Regions from separate parts of the Shewanella sp. GD04112 genome, predicted to be linked through region 2. Evidence: predicted binding sites of a transcription regulator. Region 2 holds the regulator's gene; each other region holds the start of a gene.
What was found. The regulator sigma-54, encoded in region 2, starts transcription at its own class of promoters, with help from an activator protein. The targets are predictions, from matches to a motif close to GTTGGCACGNNNNTNGNNT.

Region 1 (6,670 bases), 600 kb from region 2:
GCGATTTCATCTTCCATCAAGTAACTGGCAAGATAGACAACCCCTAAGCCACTGATCGCAGCTGATTTTAAAGCGGGAGCGTTATCCACTCTAAAGTTACCAGAGACACCTATCTCACAGTAATCATCGCCCTTTTTAAACTGCCACATGCTGTGCTCATGCCACTCACCTTGATACACCAAGCAGTTATGGTCGACTAATTGCTCTGGACGCGACGGTTCACCATGTTTAGCAATATAATCAGGCGAGGCAACGAGTAGGAACTGACACTTCATCAAAGGGCGCGCCACCATACCCAAGGGAAGCTGCTCAGACATAGTTAACAATAGGTCTAAACCTTCGCTGACTACATCCACCTTATGATCTAATAAGCTGACTTGCAGCTCGAGTTCAGGGTGTTTGGCCATAAATGATGGCAGCGCGGGAATAATATGCATAGCACCAAAGGACTGGGAAATCCCCACCTTTAACACGCCGCGGGTGGCATCGTTTAAGTTATGCACGCTAGCAATGGCCTGTTCGGCATCGCGAAGCAACTCTTCACCTTGCAGATATAACAAATGTCCAGCTTCAGTCAGACTTAAGCTTCGAGTGGTACGCTGGATCAGTTGAACACCGAGTCTATGTTCGAGATCGGCTACCTGCGTACTGACCTTAGATTTAGAGATCCCAAGCCTTCTTGCGGCGGCACTAAAACTACCAGCTCTGGCCACATGAGTAAAAATCGCAATAGGTTCTAACAGTTCTAACATGGAAAGTCGCCTTAAGCAGTTTCGACAGTGATATTAACTTTCGGAATAGCATAGGAATGCAGCACAAATGCCTTGAAGCATCCCTCAATGCCTTAATATCTCACAGCAATTGGGTTCGTTGTAGAGATTTAGCCCGAAAAAGTCCGCTAAAGTAGAGTGTTCTATCTGACTGAATTGCCAGCTTTTCATTATATTTTAAGAGTATACCAAACATTAGTCTTTAGAATGTAATATTCCATAGTAAATAGCCGCAAGCAATCAGATTAATATCATTCCGCTTGGCTAAAATGAATCAAGAAAAAGCCCCAGACACTTAACGTACTGGGGCTTTTTCATTTATATCACTGTATTTATGATGTCAGTTAGCTCGGCATTACCTGACTCCAACCAGTGTTGGTTTTAAGCTACTCTGCCGAGCACTATTCACGTAATTCATGGTGAGTGTTTTGAGTCAACACATAGGGCGCTAACTCTGGCACTTCTTTACGCAGTTGATTCTCAAGCACCAGCAGGTTTTCAAAACGGTCACATAAACGGTCGGCTTTCGCTTCAATCCCCTTAGATTGGGATTCAATTTGCTGCTCAATATCATCGCCTAATCTATCCATTTTTTGTGAGAATGCGTCCATCTTAGCTTCGAAGGACTCACCGTCGCCCGCAAGGATTTGGCTGCCGATATTCATCATTAGAGTGCCAATGGAGTTTTGCACGATTTGCTCCATTTCCTTATCAAATTCGTCGTTAAAGGTGTTTTGCATCGACTCTTCAGTCGCACCAAGGTAAAAACTATCGCCCTGCTTGTAGGCTACGGTATCAACACGCTTCTGCACTCCCGCCATCATCTCATCAAACTTAGCGCCTGCCGCATCGCCCATCAGTGGTGTTAAGGCCATACTCACAGCTTGAGAGGCCAATGCAACCGCTTCGTTGACTAATTCAATGACCTCAGGAACCTGAGTCGACACCTCATCGGCATACTGGCTCACGAGCTTTTTCTGTTTGTCGGTTAAGGTTACCTGCTTGCCTTCAACGTATAACTTGTCGACCTCGATGCGATACTTCTCAGCGCCCTTCTCGCTCATCACTAATTTTTTCGGTTCGACTCTCACATCATAGTTAAGAGAAACCTCACAGCGCTCATCGATTTGCGGCTCGGTTTTCGCTTGTGCTGATTGCAAGCCAGAAGCGCTTAAAATAACACCCGATAATGCCACTCCGGTTAATAGTGTATTTATCTTCATTGTTGTTCATCCTTTAATCTGAGGAATTCGACTAAGCTAACATGCTAAAAGATGAATAGCAGAAGATGTGCCAACTTTGTAACAATATGATTAGTATGAAGTTATAAAAATTAGCACCGAGAGCAGATTAGTGAATTTCACTAATATTTAGCCTAACAGTGCTAATAAAAGAGTTAAATCAGAAGATTGAACGTCCGAGACGCTGGCTGAGATGCTCAAGCATCGCCGTCCCTGCGAGGGAGTTACCTTGATTGTCTAATTCGGGTGACCAAACGCAGACCGAGAGTTCCCCGGGGATCACCGCAATAATGCCGCCGCCAACACCGCTTTTACCAGGCATACCAACACGATAGGCAAACTCACCTGCGCCGTCATACAAGCCTGAGGTTGCTAACAGGGCATTTAATTGCCGAGTCTGCACCTGCGAAATAAGTTCAGTGCCATCTAAGGTTTTACCACGGTTGGCTAAGTACAACATCGCCCGCGATAGGTCGGCGCAATTCATTTTTAAGGCGCAATAATGAAAATAAGTGCGCAGCACTGTATCGACATCGCCTTGAAAATTACCGAAGGATTTCATCAGATAAGCGATGGCCGCATTGCGAGCACTATGCTGATATTCAGAATCCGCCACTTGCTTGTCGAAACAGACTTTATCGTTTTGACTCAGCGCCCTGACCAATTCCAACATCCGATGCTTAGGCGCCCCTAAACGGCTCTGTAATAAGTCAGCGATAACTAACGCGCCAGCATTAATAAAGGGATTGCGAGGTTTACCCCGCTCGAGTTCAACTTGGACTAGTGAATTGAAGGAGTGTCCCGAGGGTTCTTTACCGACGCGGCTCCAAATTTCGGTTTCTTCATATAAAGTTAGCGCTAAGGTTAAGCTGAAAACTTTAGAAATACTTTGAATTGAAAATGGCTCAAGGTAATCGCCTGCGCCTATGGTTTCACCGTCAATTGTGGTCACAGCAATGCCCAGTTTACCAGCATCAACATTGGCGAGCGCAGGGATATAATTAGCAACCTTTCCTTGGCCGAGCAAGGGCCGAACTTTGTCGACCACTTCCTCTAATAACGCCTGTTCTGGCATTAACTCCACCAGATATCGTACAGATCGCTAACTTCAAGTTGAGTCACTTTTTGACCCGCCCAGAAAGCCTTCACTGCAGCAACATCTTCTTCGGTACACTTACCGATAGTTTGGGTAGCAATAATACCTTCCCACTCGATATGACCACCGCCGTGGAAACCTAACTTACGGGCTTCAATGACTTCATCGATAAACTTATCGACTGTTGCATCAATATCGGCTTCAGAGACAGATGCATCGAAGGTCCAAGTAATGTCAAAACCTAACTCTTGGAATTCATCAACGCGCATTTTCTTACGTAAACGACGGCTACGATTCTTTGCCATAGTGATTTTCCCCGTTGTGTTAAAAAATAAAATCCATAAAAGATGTTAAGCGATACGCTCAAACATCAGATCCCACACACCATGGCCGAGGCGATGACCGCGGGCTTCAAATTTAGTCAGTGGGCGATGATCTGGGCGCGGCACCACGGTACCATCGGCGGATTGGTTTTTGTAACCATTGGCCGCATTCATCACTTCCAGCATATGCTCGCTGTAGTTTTCCCAGTCGGTTGCCATATGGAACACGCCGCCAATCTTTAGTTTGCGGCGGATAAGCTCAGCAAATTCGGCCTGCACGATACGGCGCTTGTGGTGGCGCTTTTTATGCCAAGGATCGGGGAAGAACAACTGCACGCGAGCAAGACTGCCATCGGCGATAGCATGTTCTAACACTTCCATTGCATCATGGTGATACACGCGAAGATTAGTCACCCCAGCAGCGGCAGCGTCACTTAAGCATGAACCCACGCCAGGCTTATGGACTTCAATACCGATAAAGTTCTGCTCTGGAGCTTCTTGCGCCATTTGTACTAAAGAGGCGCCCATGCCGAAACCAATTTCCAGTACGGTATCGGCTTCGCGACCAAACACTTCGGTCAGGTTTAATGGTGTTGGGCTGTAATCTAAGCCCATTGTTGGCCACTGAGTCTCAATGGCTTGCGCTTGACCTTTAGTCAAACGACCTTCTCTTAGGACAAAGCTTCTGATCTTACGCAGATACTTGCCTTCTTCATTAAATTCAGCGGTAGTGACTTCGCTCATTTTTGCCTCGTCTCGTGGACAACACCATCTAAAAAGAAGGGCATTATCCAAAGTTCAACTTACAGTGCAAGCACTAATGGAGGCGAAGTATAACAAGATTATCCTAGAGAGCGAATCTAGGCCGATTTTTCGATGGGGTGTTACTTGTTTGCCAACCAATCTCCCGCTACACTGCGCCGATGAAATCTACAGCCTCCTTTGCTACACGTATCGTTAATTGGTACGACACCCACGGTCGTAAAACCCTCCCTTGGCAGCAAGATAAAACCCCATATCGCGTATGGGTTTCAGAGATTATGTTGCAACAAACTCAGGTAGCGACTGTAATCCCCTATTACCAGCGTTTTATGGCACGTTTCCCCGATGTGTTAGCCCTCGCTAACGCGCCGGATGATGAAGTACTGCATCATTGGACTGGGCTTGGTTATTACGCCAGAGCTCGCAATCTACATAAAGCCGCTAAGATGGTTCGCGATCTGTATCAGGGGCAATTTCCAACAGACTTTGAGCAAGTGTTAGCGCTGCCAGGTATTGGCCGCTCGACAGCAGGTGCAGTGTTATCCCTATCACTTGGGCAACATCATCCGATCCTTGATGGCAATGTTAAGCGCGTATTAGCAAGACATGGCGCGATTGCGGGCTGGCCCGGTCAAAAACCTGTGGAAGAACAACTCTGGCAATTAACCGAGCAGTTAACGCCAGAGCAGGATATTCAAAAATATAACCAAGCCATGATGGATATTGGTGCCAGTATTTGTACTCGCAGCAAACCCAATTGTGCCGCTTGCCCAGTGGCTATTGATTGCAAAGCTCAATTAATGGGAAGACAAACTGAGTTCCCCGGTAAAAAGCCTAAGAAAACTATCCCAGAGAAAGCCGCTTGGATGTTGGTTTTACTCAAAGATAACCAAGTCTTCTTGGCTAAGCGCCCTCCTGCCGGCATTTGGGGCGGACTCTGGTGCTTCCCCGAATTTAGTACTCAAGCCGCACTCAATGCAGAGCTTGAGGCCCAGGGTTATCACGCCGCACAACTCGAACCATTAATCGGTTTTAGGCATACCTTTAGCCATTTCCATTTAGATATTCAGCCCATGCTACTGAATTTAGATAGCCAAGCAAATGGCTACGACAAGCAAACCTTGGGTATGCAGAGCGTGGGCGCAGTCATGGAACAAAACCAGTCTCTCTGGTATAACATCAATCAACCTTCCAAAGTGGGACTCGCCTCCGCAACCGAGCGCGTGTTGGCCAACTTGGGATCACTCGTAGCTATTGCTAGCAACCTCGACAGTCAGTAAGGAATAATCATGGCGCGTACAGTCAATTGCGTATATTTAAACAAAGAAGCCGACGGCCTAGACTTTCAACTGTATCCAGGTGATTTAGGTAAACGTATTTTCGATAACGTCAGTAAAGAAGCTTGGGGCCTATGGCAGAAAAAGCAGACCATGCTGATCAACGAAAAGAAGCTCAACATGATGAATGTTGATGATCGTAAATTTTTGGAAGAACAAATGACCTCTTTCCTCTTCGAAGGTAAAGACGTGGAAATTGAAGGTTTTGTGCCTGAAAAGGGTCAGGAATAAGCCTAAGCGCCTATCCATAAAAGCAAAAAAGCGCCCAAAGGCGCTTTTTTATTCGCTGATAAATGCAGCTCAGTAGCGTTAAGCTTACTTACGCACGCCTTCTACCACTAAATCTAACTCAACATTGGCAGACGCTGGGCCTAAATCCATCTTGATACCGTAATCTTTCATCGCAAACGTGGTAGTACCGGTAAAACCTGCACGGTATCCGCCCCAAGGATCTTGACCTTCGCCCACAGCATGCGCTTGGATTGCCAACGGTTTAGTCACACCGTTTAGCGTGAAGTTACCTGTGATAACCATATCGCCATTGCCTTTGTCTTCAACCGAGGTCGAAACGAAAGTCGCTTCTGCAAATTTAGCAGTATTCAAAAAATCGCCACTACGGATGTGCTTATCACGCTCGGCATGGTTAGAGTCAACGCTTAAGGTGTTCACTTTAACATTCACTTTAGCTGCCGTTGGATTTTTAGCGTCGTAGCTGAAATCACCGCTGAAATCGTTAAAACGACCGACGACATAGCTATAACCTAAGTGACTTACTTTAAAGGTAATAGATGCATGAGCACCTTCGCGGTCAATTACATAATCGGCGGCAGATGCAGCCATTGGAGCCAGTAAAGACCCACCAATCAAAGCAGCTAATAGTTGTTTTTTCATTATATTATCCTCGGTTAAATTTAATCATCTTGAGTAGTGTTGAATCTTTATCGATAAAATGGTGCTTTAACGCGCCTAACGCATGCAGTAAAACCAGAGCAATCAAGCTGTAGGCGGCATATTGATGAATATCCCCCGCGATATCAGCCTGATTTTCAATCAGTGGCGTTAGGCCGGGTAACTCAAACCAGTCAAACACCATAATTCCACGGCCCTCTGCCGTCGAAATCAAAATACCTGCGGCCATAAT
Region 2 (6,670 bases):
GGGATGTAAGCGCCGAGTCTCGCTGTAGCGCTTTAGCAGTACTTTATCGCTGGAGTTTAAGAAGAAGCTGGTAAGTTCAGTGCCCTCTGGCAGGCTAGCAAGCTGTTTGACGAGTACCTTGTCTTGCTCCGGCAGGTTACGCACGTCGACGCTGATGGCGACGAGATCGTTACTGCCCTTGAGCTGTTCGAGTAAGCTGCCAATCAGCGGCAAAGGAAGATTATCGACACAATAGTAGCCGAGATCTTCCAGCACTCTTAGTGCGACCGATTTGCCTGAGCCTGAGCGCCCTGACACTATGACCAGTTTCATCCAGTGATTACCTGATAGAGTTCCGTTTCATCATGCGTCTTGCGCAATTGCTTCAATATTTGCTTGTCGCTGAGCTTTTCAGCCATGCAGGACAAAGTGCTTAAGTGCTGTTGACATTGGTCAGCAGGCACTAGCAGCGCAAATAAAATGTCGACAGGTTGTTTATCGATAGCATCAAAGGCTATCGGCTCCTCACATTTCACCAATATGGCTATGGGTTGTGTTATATCGGTTAATCGACCATGTGGAATGGCGATGCCGTTACCTATACCTGTGCTCCCCATCTTTTCGCGCGCCACTAGGCTTTCGAAGATCTCTTGAGATGAGAGGGTGGGGTACTGGGCAGCGGCTAAGTCGCTGATAAGTTCCAGTACCTTTTTCTTACTGCCCGGAGTGGCGCAGGTCGTGCATTCCGGCCGCAGTATGGTACGAAGTTCCATTGCTAGTGTTTTGTTAACTTCTCTTTGTGTTTAATAACCTGACGATCAAGCTTGTCGATCAGGACGTCTATGGCAGCATACATATCTGCATGCTCTGAAGTCGCGAAGACTTCACCACCGGTGAGGTTTATTCTCGCTTCGGCAATTTGTTGCATTTTCTCAACATTGAGCACAACGTGCACATTATTGATCTGTTCGAAATGACGTTCAAGTTTTGAAAACTTTTCCTCAACATAAGCCCGTAACGATTCAGTAATCTCGATATGGTGTCCACTCAGGTTTATTTGCATATAAACGTCCTCCGATTTCCACTTTAGGCTATAAACTTTTACGCTGATTGGAAGGGGGAATAAGCATCGCCTCTCGGTACTTCGCAATGGTTCTGCGCGCAACGTTAATTCCCTGTTCTGCCAGAAGTTGTGCCATCTTGCTGTCGCTTAATGGTTTTTTCTGGTTTTCCGCTGCAACCAGTTTCTTAATGAAGGCTCTGATTGCCGTGGATGAGCACTCACCGCCATCATCAGTCCCGACGTGGCTTGAGAAGAAATATTTTAGTTCAAAAAGTCCCTTTGGGGTATGCATGTATTTTTGTGTGGTCACCCGTGAAATGGTGGACTCATGCATCTCTACCGCCTCGGCGATATCGTTTAGGACCATAGGTTTCATGGCTTCTTCACCGTATTCGAAGAAGCCCTGTTGATATTGCACTATGCAGTTTGCCACCTTGAGCAGTGTTTCGTTACGGCTTTCAAGGCTTTTGATAAACCACTTGGCTTCTTGCAGATGCCCGCGGATAAATTGGCTATCGGCTTGGCTTTTAGTGCTGCGTGCCATGGCTGCATATTGTTGATTAACATTGATTTTTGGCATGCAGTCCGGGTTTAACTCGACCACCCAGCGGCCATTTTTCTTCGATACCGACACATCGGGGATGACATATTCTTCATCAACAGGGGTGATGAGTAAGCCGGGGCGAGGGTTTAAGGTTTGGATGAGGGCAATGCTATCGCGCAGATCATCTTCCTTAAGCTTGGTCTTACGCATTAACAATCTAAAGTCGCGGGCGGCGATCAGATCTAAATGATCTTTGATCAACATGCGGGCGTTTTCGAGGTGTGGAGTATCCGGCGCAAAGTGGGAGAGTTGGATAAGCAGACATTCGCTTAAATCCCTTGCGGCGACACCAACGGGATCGAAGTGTTGAATGCGCTTGAGTACGGCTTCGACTTCATCCAGTTCTATCTCTGGATTGCCCATGGCCTCGAGGATATCTTCAGTACTTTGAGTGAGATAACCCTGATCGTCGATGGCATCAATAATCGCGGTGGCGATGGCTAAATCGGTTTCAGAGAAGGGCGTGAGGTTTTTCTGCCATTCTAAATGTTCGTACAGGCCTTCACTGGTTTCCCCTTGGAAGGGCATGTCATCTTCACGGCTGGCGCCAGCACCTGAGTTTGGTGATGCGGTAAAGACTTCATCCCAAGTGGTGTCCATGGGGAGTTCTTCGGGCAGGGATTCTTTGGTCAGCGACTCGGCAATGTCTACGGTGGAATTGTCTTGTTCCTGTGGCTGAGCTGTCGTTTCGCTAAAGTCGGTATCGGCGATATCTTGCTTACGTTCGGTAGGCGCGTCGAATTGCTCCTCTTCCAGCTCGAGAAGAGGATTAGAGTCTAAGGCTTGCTGGATCTCTTGCTGCAGTTCCAATGACGACAATTGCAACAGACGAATGGCCTGTTGAAGTTGTGGCGTCATGGTTAACTGTTGACCCAGTTTGAGCTGGAGTGACGCTTTCATGTTACCGCTGATCCCTACGTTATTATTTTGAATTTAGGCCGCTTGTTATCATATTGATGGTGCTGATAAGCCAAAATTCAAGGCTAATTGGCTCTGTTTAAGTAACTATAGCCTGAATTGTTCACCTAAGTACACAGCCCTAACTTGCTGATTGTCTAAGATCTCTGCGGGAGTTCCTTCGGCAATCAGGTTTCCGTGACTGACAATGTAAGCATGTTCACAGACGTCTAAGGTTTCGCGCACATTGTGGTCTGTGATCAGTACCCCAAGGCCTCGGCTCTTGAGTTGTTCGATGATTTTCTTGATATCGATAACCGAAATCGGGTCGACACCGGCGAAGGGTTCATCGAGCAGAATAAACTTAGGATTGGCCGCTAAGGCGCGGGCAATTTCGACGCGGCGACGTTCACCGCCCGATAACGACATGCCTTGGCTATCGCGAATATGGGTGATATGGAACTCTTCGAGCAGATGTTCCAGCTCTTCTTCGCGTTGATCGCGATTGAGCTCTTTACGGGTTTGCAGTACCGCCATGATATTGTCGTGCACGGTCAGCTTGCGAAAGATACTGGCTTCCTGTGGCAGGTAACCAATGCCTTTGCGGGCGCGCAGGTGCATAGGATCGGCAGTTAAATCATCATCGTCGATAAAGATATGGCCTTTATCACTTTTGACTAAGCCCACGACCATGTAAAAGGTGGTGGTTTTACCTGCGCCGTTTGGGCCGAGTAGGCCGACGACTTGACCCGTTTTGACCGTCAGACTGACATCTTTCACAACCTGACGACTCTTATAACTCTTAGCGAGATTCTGTGCTTTTAAGGTGATTTGGGTCATTTAGAATCCTGTTTTTTCACAGGTTTGTCCGCTGGCTGATTCTTGAGCTCTTCCTGATAGTTGTCAGGTTGAATAATGGTAATCACGCGATCATCGCCGCTACCCGTGCTCTCAGCGATTAGTTTCTGCTGAATAATATCGTAACGGATAAGGTTACCCGTCACTTGGCTACCCGCTTGGTCTAGGGTCGCTGAGCCTGTTAAGGTCAGGGTGCGGGTCGCCATTTCGTAGCGAATTTCTTTGGCGCTCGCCGAAGCTGGGCGTCCATCGTCGAGAATTTGGCTGTAAGTCGCAGGATTCCCCGTTGCCACTAAAATCTTGCTGTTTTCCCCTTCGGCAGAAAATGCACGTAGTTGATCCGCATGGATTTTAATCGAGCCTTGGGTGACTTCAACCGGACCGAAGAAAATGATCTGGTTGTTTTTAATGTCCGCAGTTTGGCTAACGGCTTTAATTTTCACTTCTTGCTGTAAGTCACCGACCTTGGCGAAGGCGCTCATGCTGGTGATTAGCATTAGGCCGGCAAGTAATATGTTATTTTGCTTCATAGGTTCCTACTACCTGACTGGTCAATTGCACTTCCTGCGCGTTAAGGTCGGCATAAAGGCCTTGCCCTTGAATATTAAAATCTTTCCCTGTGACGTAAATGATGCGGTCAGAGGTCATTATCATAGTGTTGAGATCGAGTTCTAAAAAACTGGTGGACAATGTCTGTATGGGTTCACCAGGGCTGATGGCATCGATAATAACATTATTTTCTAATACAACCTTGCCGGTATCTTTATTGAGTCGACCTTGGTCGGCTCGGATCTGCCATTTTGCTTTACCTTGGTCTGGATAGACAAGATAGACGGGCTCAGTAAAGTCGGTTTGGTTTTTCAGCTCATAGTGTTCCATGTGCTTTGCCGTGACGCGACTGTTAACTTGCCCTTGCTCATTAAACTCAATGCTGCGCAGATCTTCGATAATGTAATCGGGTCTGTCACTGACGTTCAAGCTGTCATCCGTATCGCCACCGCGTTTTTGCTGCACTTGCCAATATAGCACCAGCGCAGTACCAAAAAAGGCGATAATGGCGAGGGTCACACGACTCATATGCTCATCCCATGGGCGGAAGTGAACTTGTTTTGGCTCAATAAGAGCAGATCCGTGAGTTCCCTGAGTGCGCCATGTCCACCATTTAAGTGAGTCACAAAATGGGCGTGTTGGCGGACATAGGGATGCCCATCGGCAACACAGACGGCAAGGCCAACCACATTCATCACCGGCAGGTCGACAATATCATCACCGATATAGGCGACTTCTTCTGGGGTGACATTGTAGAGCGACAACAGCTCTTCATAGGGAACGAATTTATTATCTACGCCCTGATAAATATGGGTCACACCCAGCGCCGTCATGCGGTTTTCAACAATTTTAGACTGACGGCCAGTGATCACCGCCAGATTAAAACCACTGGTCAGTAATGAACGCACACCATAACCATCGCGGGTGTGGAAGGCTTTGAGCTCTTCCCCAGAGTTGCTCAAATAAATGCGGCCATCGGAAAACACTCCGTCCACATCGCAGATCAGCAGTTTAATTTTTTGCGCCCTTTGCCAAACATCGTCGCTGATGGGGCCGTAAAAACCTTGCTGTGGCATTAAATCACTCCCGCTTTAACCATATCGAGCATATTGAGGGCACCGACAGGATGATGTTCTTTATCTATCACTATCAGGCCGTTGATATTTTTGGAATCCATCACTTGCAGCGCCTGCGCCGCTAAAACGTTTTCAGTAATTGTGACACAGTTTCGCGTCATCACATCGGCGATAGGCGTGGTGCGTAGGTTGACTTGGGCATCGATAACCCGGCGAAGGTCGCCGTCGGTAAAGATACCCACGAGTTTGTTCTGTTCATCGATTACCGCCGTCATACCAAGGCCTTTCTTGGAGATCTCATACAGGGCATCGGTAATGCAGATATCGTGTTTAACCAAAGGTAAATCATCGCCGCTGTGCATCACGTTGCTGACTTTAAGCAGCAGCTTACGACCTAAGGCGCCGCCCGGATGGGACATGGCGAAATCTTCCCGGGTAAAGCCTTTAGCTTGCAGCAAAGCAATGGCGATGGCATCGCCCATGACTAAGGTTGCTGTGGTGCTTGAGGTTGGTGCCAGCCCAAGTGGGCAGGCTTCCTCTGGCACTTCAATACATAAATGAATTTTAGAGAGACGCGCCATGGTGGATTCTGGCTTGCCTGTCATGGCAATCACAGGGATGGCTTTACGTTGGATAACTGGCATCAGCGCGAGGATTTCGCTCGACTCGCCCGAGTTTGAAATCGCAAGAATCACATCATTGTCCGAGAGCACGCCTAGGTCACCATGGCTGGCTTCGCCGGGGTGGACAAAAAACGCTGGGGTGCCTGTGCTGGCGAGGGTGGCCGAGATTTTATTGCCAATGTGGCCAGATTTCCCCATCCCCATCACTATCACTTTGCCAGTGCAGTTGAGAATTAACTCGCAGGCTTGGGCAAATTCAACGGAATCGACATATTGATAAAGATTGTCGAGGGCCGATTTTTCAATATCGATGACTTTACAGCCCCACTGGCGCAATTGTGATTGGTCTACCATGTCTATCTCTCTTCTTGCATTGTCTTTGTCGCCCCGTTCTGGGATTGGAATAGCACAATTTGGTACGCGATAAAGATGATAAAATTAACGGCTTCTTACTCGGAGTAGCACTTTATTGTCCTGCCCTTGCCTATAGGGTTTAAGGCAATGGGGCAGGATAACCTGTTTAGCGATTGAATGCCTTGAGCAAAATCATCGTCTTGGTTGTTTTAGCGCTGCCACTTTTTATGGCTATGGCCGCCATGATAACCAGTTTGACATTCAATATGGCTTTTGAGTTAAGTTGTCTTGCCTAGTTCAGCGTGATTTCGCTTATCTTATTAGCCTTAACTAAACAATCCTGCTGATTAATCAACAAGGATGAAAACATTAAGTAACACTTTAGCTTCACAGAGCGAAAACTTAGGGCGCATTCTCGCTGGAAATGAGGCAAATTGAAAGTATCGCAGGACGATAGTGTCGATTCTGTTGTAGGTTAAAGCGCAATTACGTACAATTTGCGGCTCTTCGATTGGTCTGGGCAGGAAGCGTAGGCCACCTCTTTTCAAATATCGGAATCAAGCATGACTCAAGAACAAACGCCGTTGGTTGAGATCCGTCATTTGGGCTTCAGCCGTGGCCAGCGTGTCATATATGAAGATATTAGCCTGTCTATCCCTCGGGGCAA
Region 3 (6,670 bases), 700 kb from region 2:
AATTACCATCTTTATCAACTGGGAAGGTTTGCAGGTAATTACCTGCAGAATCAACCATATAATTATTTTTATCGACTTTGAATGCACCTGCACGGGTAAACTGATGATCTAGGGTGCCAATCTCAGAAGCCGTCACAAAAAAGCCGCCCCCTTTGATCGCTAAATCTAAGGAGTTATTAGTCAGCTGCAAACTACCTTGGTGGAATTGCTGTGCCACTTGACTCGTTGCCACACCACCACCGACGGCGGTTTTAGAGTTAGAGAAAATTGAATTAGCGTAAACATCCGCAAATTCAGCACGCGATTCTTTAAAGCCAATGGTGTTAGCATTCGCAATGTTGTTCGCGGTAGTGTTTAAGTCTTTCTGTGCAGCAGAAATGCCACTCAATGCAATGTTAAACGACATAATTCACCTCTACATTTCACTCAATTCAATTAAGGACCCAGGTCCAACTCAATACTGACAAATTAGGTTTCTGATACCGCGAGCACATCAGAGAGCTTAATACCTGCACCACCGCGAAGATTCAGAATCGCCCCAGTGCTTGCTGTGCCCAATGAAACACTGGTCACATGGGCATAGGTCGAAACGGCAAGCTCTTGAGATTCTCCATCAACAAGACCGCTGGCCTTAATGGTGTAATTGCCGGCACTAACAGGCTCACCATTTTCATTCAGACCATCCCATGTCACAGGGATGTTGCCGCCATCACTGCCATCGATGTTAAAGGTGCTAACCACTTGGCCTTTATCATCTAGCACACGCACGTTAATCACAGGAATTTTGTCTGGCGTACTCACCACGCCACTCAGGGTGGGGCTTTCGACTGACACATTGCCGGTATCGGTTGGGATCAACACCTTACGTCCAACTAATCCCGATGCTTGCAGCGCCTGACTCGATGTCATCACGCTGTTTAAATTAACAATCTCATCATTGAGCTTTGAAATACCATCCACGGTAGAAAAAGATGCCATTTGTGCAATCATCTGGTCGTTGTCGACGGGCTTAAACGGATCCTGCATCGACAACTGCTGACTGAGTAATGAAAAAAAGTCTTCCTGCGTCAGCTGTTGACTCTTAGCTTCTGGCACAACCGATTGGCTAGGCAAGCGGATCCCATCTAAAAATGGATTGCCGGTTGATGTACTCGTTGTGCTCGTGGTATTAGTCGCCACCGTATTCGATTGGCTCTTAGCTTGAGTCGTCTGAGCCGTATTCTGGCTAAGTTGGTTAATGAGGCTCACAGCTTACCTCCTAAATCGCGCATGTTATTTACCCATCCCAAGTGTTTGTTGCAGCATAGATTTTGCGGCTTCTGCGACTTGAACATTCATCTGATATGAGCGAGAGGCAGAAATCATATCCGCCATTTCTTCCATGACATTCACATTCGGCTTATAAATAAAACCATCCGCATCCGCCATCGGATGATCGGGCGAATACTCTTTTAATAGGGGTTTATCGCTCTCAACAATGCCTTTTACTGCAACACCTTGAGAAGCTTGCTGTTGGCTCTGCGCTTTCGCCATTTCAGCTTCAAAAATGGGATGACGTGAGCGGTAAGTTTTATCAATACTGCTAGAAACAGAATCGGCGTTAGCGATGTTACTCGCCGTGGTATTGAGTCGGACGGACTGGGCTGACATACCGGAGCCTGCCACATCAAAAATGCTAAATAAACTCATGATTAATCCCCTCTCAGCGCTTTTTTCATGCCGCTAAACTTACTGTCCAAAAATCCCAGAGACATTTGATATTCGAGCGCATTTTGCATAAATGCCGACTGTTCCTGTTGAATATCCACTGTATTGCCATCTCCAGTATCTGGCTGATTTGGCACACGGAACTTCACGTATTGTCCCGTTAACTGTGCGAGGCCAAAATGCTGCTCATCGCCTGTCATCTCAAGGCTATTGCGTTGCTGTTGCTGGGTTTTCGCAATATTTAAGGCCGCAGAAAAATCGACGTCACGGGCTTTATAATGTGGCGTATCGGCGTTTGCGATGTTGCTTGAAATTACTTCGGCACGCTCGGCACGTATCCCCAAAGTAAATTGGTGCACACCTAGTGCCTTATCAAAATTAATCGCCATAAAATTGCCTCCATCGTGACTCTCACGGGAACAAAGCAATTCATGTGCCAAAAAACAGAAACTATCAGAAATGTGTAGAAAAGGGGTTTGACGGGGTAAAAAATTACCGACTCATGTCGGTAATTTTTATTTAATATCATAATATTAAGTCTTTTTCTGGTAATAGATACCCGGGTTGCAACGAACCATATCAAATTCATCCGTCAGACCCGCAATCGACTCTGACGCGCCGAGAAAGAGTATGCCCTTCGGATTTAAAGCGGCAGCGAATTGCCGCAAAATTTTTGCTTTTGCCTCTGGGGCAAAATAGATCAGCACATTTCGACAGAAGATAATGTCGAACTTGCCGAGTAAGGTGTAACTCTCAAGTAAGTTATGGGCGCGAAAATTGACTAAACGCTTAACGTTATCCTTAACTCGCATGTTGCCAGAGGGCAAAGCATCAAAAAACTGGCGCTTACGTTCCTCGGATAAACCACGCGCTAGCGCCAAACTATCGTATTCGGCATTTTTGCAACGTTCCAACATCGAAGGTGAAAGATCGGTTGCTTGAATCGAGGCGCCGCCCGGCAAAGCTCCCGGCTTCTTCTGTTGATATTCTAAGATAGTCATTGCCAACGAATAAGGCTCTTGGCCAGACGAGCAGGCAGCGGACCATATTTTTAATGGACGCCCCAACTTACTGTATTCAGGTAACAACACATTATTGAGCAACTCAAACGGATAACGGTCACGAAACCATAAGGTTTCATTGGTAGTCATGGCGTCGATCACTTCTGCCCGTAAGGCTCGCTCCGTGGGCTTCATCGAATGTTTTACCACATCGGATAACGAAGGCAGATTATATTTGCCCATCAAGGGAGCAAGACGGCTACGTACTAGGTATTGTTTATTTTCCCCCAGTACGATGCCGCTGTGTTGTTCTAGGAACAACCTAAATTGATTATATTCGGCTTCAGCGAGTGATTTGTCAGGCACATTCACGTCCTAGATCCTATAGCAAGCACCCAAATAAGTGCCAACAATCATGTAATAAGGGCTAGATTATAGCGTAAAGCGCTACTAGGCACTAACCCACACTTTCACTACAAACTTAAATGCTTGTTCACTGCTGCCGCTAATTCATCAGGATTGAATTTCGCGATAAAGTCGTTGGCGCCTACTTTTTGCACCATGGCCTGGTTGAACACGCCGCTGAGTGAGGTATGTAAAACGACCTTAATATGCTTAAGTTTTGGATCGTCGCGGATTTCTGCCGTTAAGGTATAACCATCCATTTCAGGCATTTCGATATCAGAAATAATTAATGGGATCTCTTCGGCGACATTGTTCATTTCACCAGCAATCGCCTTTAACTTGTCCAATGCCTCGCGGCCATCTTTTGCCGTATCAATCTGTAAGTTTAATGATTCCAACGCGCGAATAATCTGTTTACGAGCCACAGCCGAATCATCAATCACCATGATGTGATAATGCTGACTTCTATCGATAGTGAGCTGCTCATTGACTTCTTCACTAATCGCGGTTTTTACTGGGGAGATTTCATCAAGAATCTTTTCAACATCGAGAATTTCGACTAACTCGCCTTCAATTTCAGTCACCGCCGTCAAATAGGAATAACGGCCAGCACCTTGCGGTGGCGGCATAATAGCTTCCCAATTCATGTTGATGATACGTTCAACTGAACTGACCAAGAAACCTTGCACGCTGCGGTTATATTCTGAAATGATAATAAAGCAATTTTCGGTACTCGCGAGCGGACGTCCGCCAGTTGCGGCACTTAAATCGATCACTGAAATGGTCGTTCCGCGAATATGTGCCACCCCTTTGACGTAGGGATTAAGTTTAGGCAAGGCCGTTAATGGTGGACACTGCAGAACCTCTTTCACTTTGAATACGTTAATCCCAAAACGTTGACGACCATTCAACTTAAATAGCAATAGTTCTAGTCGGTTTTGACCTACGAGTTGGGTGCGTTTGTTGACTGAATCAAGAATACTCGACATAACTCTGCCTTGTTGTTCTGTTTATGTACGGCCATAAAACTCGTTTGAGTATAGGCATATTAATTGCTTGCGTCTTGTTATCCATAACCATAGTTGAAACTGAGTCAAACTTCTGACACGAAATTTTGGCCTTAACGACACAGGACAGTTTCACGTTTGATAAAAGTATAGGTGCATTCTGGCGTTACAAGCTAGTCTCTTCATTATGAAAGTAAATTTAGTATATTTTTTATGTGTTATCGCATTATTTCTCACCTCGGCGGCCAATGCAGCTCCCGAGGTACCTAGCGTATCGGCGATATCAGAGTTAGCTAAAGCCCTTATTAATGAAAAGATTTCAGTGCCAGCGAATGCCAAAGTGGAAATCGCTCCCCAACCTATCGACAACCGACTACTGCCAGCACAATGCGCATCCCCAATAAAAGTTGAACTAGCATCCGATAGGGAAATCAGCCGCAACAACACAGTAAAAGTCAGCTGTGATACACCTGATTTGGCCTACCCTTGGCAGATTTTTATGTCGGTGCGTGTTGATATTCTGTTCCCTGTGGTCGTTGCCAGCGAAACACTGGCGCCAGGGGAGTTAATCAGTCCGACTCAGGTTGAAATCCGTTATATTGATCAAAATAGTTTACGCGGAATGCAATTTAGCGATACCAGCCAACTTTCAGGCGTACGGGTTAAACGCCGTGTTGCCAAAAATTTTCCCATTTTTGCCAACAACCTTTGCTTTGTCTGTAAGAATGATTCAGTGTCGATTTATGTCCGTTCCAGTAATTTTGTGCTAAAAACCGTGGGTGAAGCACTGCAAGATGGTAATATTGGTGACCAAATTAGGGTCAAAAATAGCAGCTCAAACAAGGAACTAGATGCTATAGTCACAGCCATTGGCGAAGTCGAAGTTAGAATGTAAAATAAGCTAAAGCTTTTCGTTGGGCTGCCGATACCCCAGTTAAGAAATCCCGTATACACGACGCTGGAGCCTAAAATGGCAATTGATATTAGCAAATTTAACGCCGGAGCGGCCGCGCAAGTCCGTTCAAACAGTACTAAAAAGAGCAGTGAAAGCGAGCAATCGACTCAGGTTGCGGCCAAATCGACTCAACAAAAAGGTGACTCTGTTGTCATTACGGCTCAAGCTCAACAGCTACAAGGAGCTCAAACCAAAATGGCCAGCCTACCTGAAGTCGACCAAAAGAAAGTCGCTGAAATTAAGCAAGCGATTGCCGAAGGTCGCTATAAAATTGATCCCGAAAAGTTGGCGGCCAACATTGCCAGCTTCGAAGCTGAATTGAATGACCTCAATAAAGAGTAACTATGACAGAAATAGCTAAACTGGTAGATCAACAACACGCCCATTTGGCTGTTCTTAAACAGATTATTCTTAAGGAAAAAGGCGCTTTGGTTGACCAAAACGCCGATTTGCTTTTATCGCTTGCGGAGCAAAAATCAACATGCCTGCAAGAACTCAAGGCCAACGATGACTTACTGGCCAATCACAGCGATAAATCCTTACTCTCCTCGCAAGTAGAACTATCCCATAAAATGGCCGCCGTAAAAGAGGCCCTTGCCGAATGTAAGGATCTTAACGCTCAAAATGCCAGTCTCATCGAGATGAATTTGGCGAGTCTAAACCGTTTTGCCCAAGCCTTACAGGCGAGCCGAAACGCGACCACTCTGACTTATAACGATAAAGGCAGAACTTCGACCCTTTCTAGCTTAGGCAATGATTTAAAAGCATAAGTCGAGCAGTAAATAGTAAACGGGATATAAAAAAAGCCGCGCTAAAACTGAGTGCGGCTTTTGTTTATTGGTACTGCAAGGACTAGTCACCCTGCCCTAGTGCTAAAAATAGGTAACGTCTTTAATTCTTTGTGGGCGGCTCTGCTGTTGGTAAATTTGCCATACCTTGGCAAAATCAAGCTCCAACTCAGTGACATAGTGATCCCCTGCCGGATAGCTTTTTACCACTCTCGCGCCGCGGATCACCCCAGTCACAGAAGCTTTAACATTGTCATCTGTCAGCATCCAATCACTGACACTGCTATTGGCGGTGATCTTTTGTCCATACACTTGTTCAGCCAGTTCACGATAAGCCACAATTTTTGAGGCCTGCATCGCCATCAATACTCGTTGGGACTGCTCTTTAGCCGGTTGAGTCGCAAGCGGGGCATAACCTATGGCCGTCAGCTTAGGAAAACTGCTTGGCGGTACATCTTCCCACTGAACATATTTATCTTTGGCAGCACACCCTGTTAGTAGGAGCGCCGCAACAATGAATAGGTAGCGTTTCATTTTCCATCTCCTAGCACTCGCACTTCATTCATACCAGGGCTCGACTGGCGGTATAAAATCCCATCCTGAGAGATAACTTGCTCTGAAGGCTGCATGTAATTACTCAACTCTTTTTGGGTCACATAAGTTTGAGAGGCTGAGACCACACGGTTATTACTCAGGGTGACAATTCGTGTGTTGATTGCCATGCCATTAGTCGTGGGACTCATCGTCGATACCACAATATGGTCAACGGGTAAGTTGGTCGAAAGCTTTTGCCAATCGCGCGTCAAA

Region 1: N7386_RS06145 (YggN family protein) is a predicted target of sigma-54. The motif match lies at 2,050-2,068, and genes of this name have one in related genera.
Region 3: flgA (flagellar basal body P-ring formation chaperone FlgA) is a predicted target of sigma-54. The motif match lies at 4,153-4,171, and genes of this name have one in related genera.

The regions. Positions count from the first base shown of each region.
Region 1 is NZ_JAOEAL010000001.1:1,382,220-1,388,889, reverse strand. Features, by position in the region: gene N7386_RS06150 (LysR family transcriptional regulator) at 1-752, opposite strand, end outside; gene N7386_RS06145 (YggN family protein) at 1,172-1,993, opposite strand; gene glsB (glutaminase B) at 2,172-3,086, opposite strand; gene N7386_RS06135 (YggL family protein) at 3,086-3,412, opposite strand; gene trmB (tRNA (guanosine(46)-N7)-methyltransferase TrmB) at 3,458-4,174, opposite strand; gene mutY (A/G-specific adenine glycosylase) at 4,354-5,472, shown strand; gene N7386_RS06120 (oxidative damage protection protein) at 5,482-5,760, shown strand; gene N7386_RS06115 (YceI family protein) at 5,845-6,420, opposite strand; gene N7386_RS06110 (cytochrome b) at 6,425-6,670, opposite strand, start outside.
Region 2 is NZ_JAOEAL010000001.1:783,676-790,345, forward strand. Features, by position in the region: gene rapZ (RNase adapter RapZ) at 1-312, opposite strand, end outside; gene ptsN (PTS IIA-like nitrogen regulatory protein PtsN) at 309-752, opposite strand; gene hpf (ribosome hibernation promoting factor) at 755-1,042, opposite strand; gene N7386_RS03455 (RNA polymerase factor sigma-54) at 1,071-2,546, opposite strand; gene lptB (LPS export ABC transporter ATP-binding protein) at 2,652-3,383, opposite strand; gene lptA (lipopolysaccharide transport periplasmic protein LptA) at 3,380-3,931, opposite strand; gene lptC (LPS export ABC transporter periplasmic protein LptC) at 3,918-4,478, opposite strand; gene kdsC (3-deoxy-manno-octulosonate-8-phosphatase KdsC) at 4,475-5,026, opposite strand; gene N7386_RS03480 (KpsF/GutQ family sugar-phosphate isomerase) at 5,026-6,003, opposite strand; gene mlaF (phospholipid ABC transporter ATP-binding protein MlaF) at 6,567-6,670, shown strand, end outside.
Region 3 is NZ_JAOEAL010000001.1:1,478,914-1,485,583, reverse strand. Features, by position in the region: gene flgE (flagellar hook protein FlgE) at 1-406, opposite strand, end outside; gene flgD (flagellar hook assembly protein FlgD) at 469-1,248, opposite strand; gene flgC (flagellar basal body rod protein FlgC) at 1,273-1,689, opposite strand; gene flgB (flagellar basal body rod protein FlgB) at 1,692-2,096, opposite strand; gene N7386_RS06590 (protein-glutamate O-methyltransferase CheR) at 2,241-3,080, opposite strand; gene N7386_RS06585 (chemotaxis protein CheV) at 3,182-4,102, opposite strand; gene flgA (flagellar basal body P-ring formation chaperone FlgA) at 4,308-5,015, shown strand; gene flgM (flagellar biosynthesis anti-sigma factor FlgM) at 5,091-5,417, shown strand; gene N7386_RS06570 (flagellar protein FlgN) at 5,420-5,845, shown strand; gene N7386_RS06565 (LPP20 family lipoprotein) at 5,948-6,397, opposite strand; gene N7386_RS06560 (FlgO family outer membrane protein) at 6,394-6,670, opposite strand, start outside.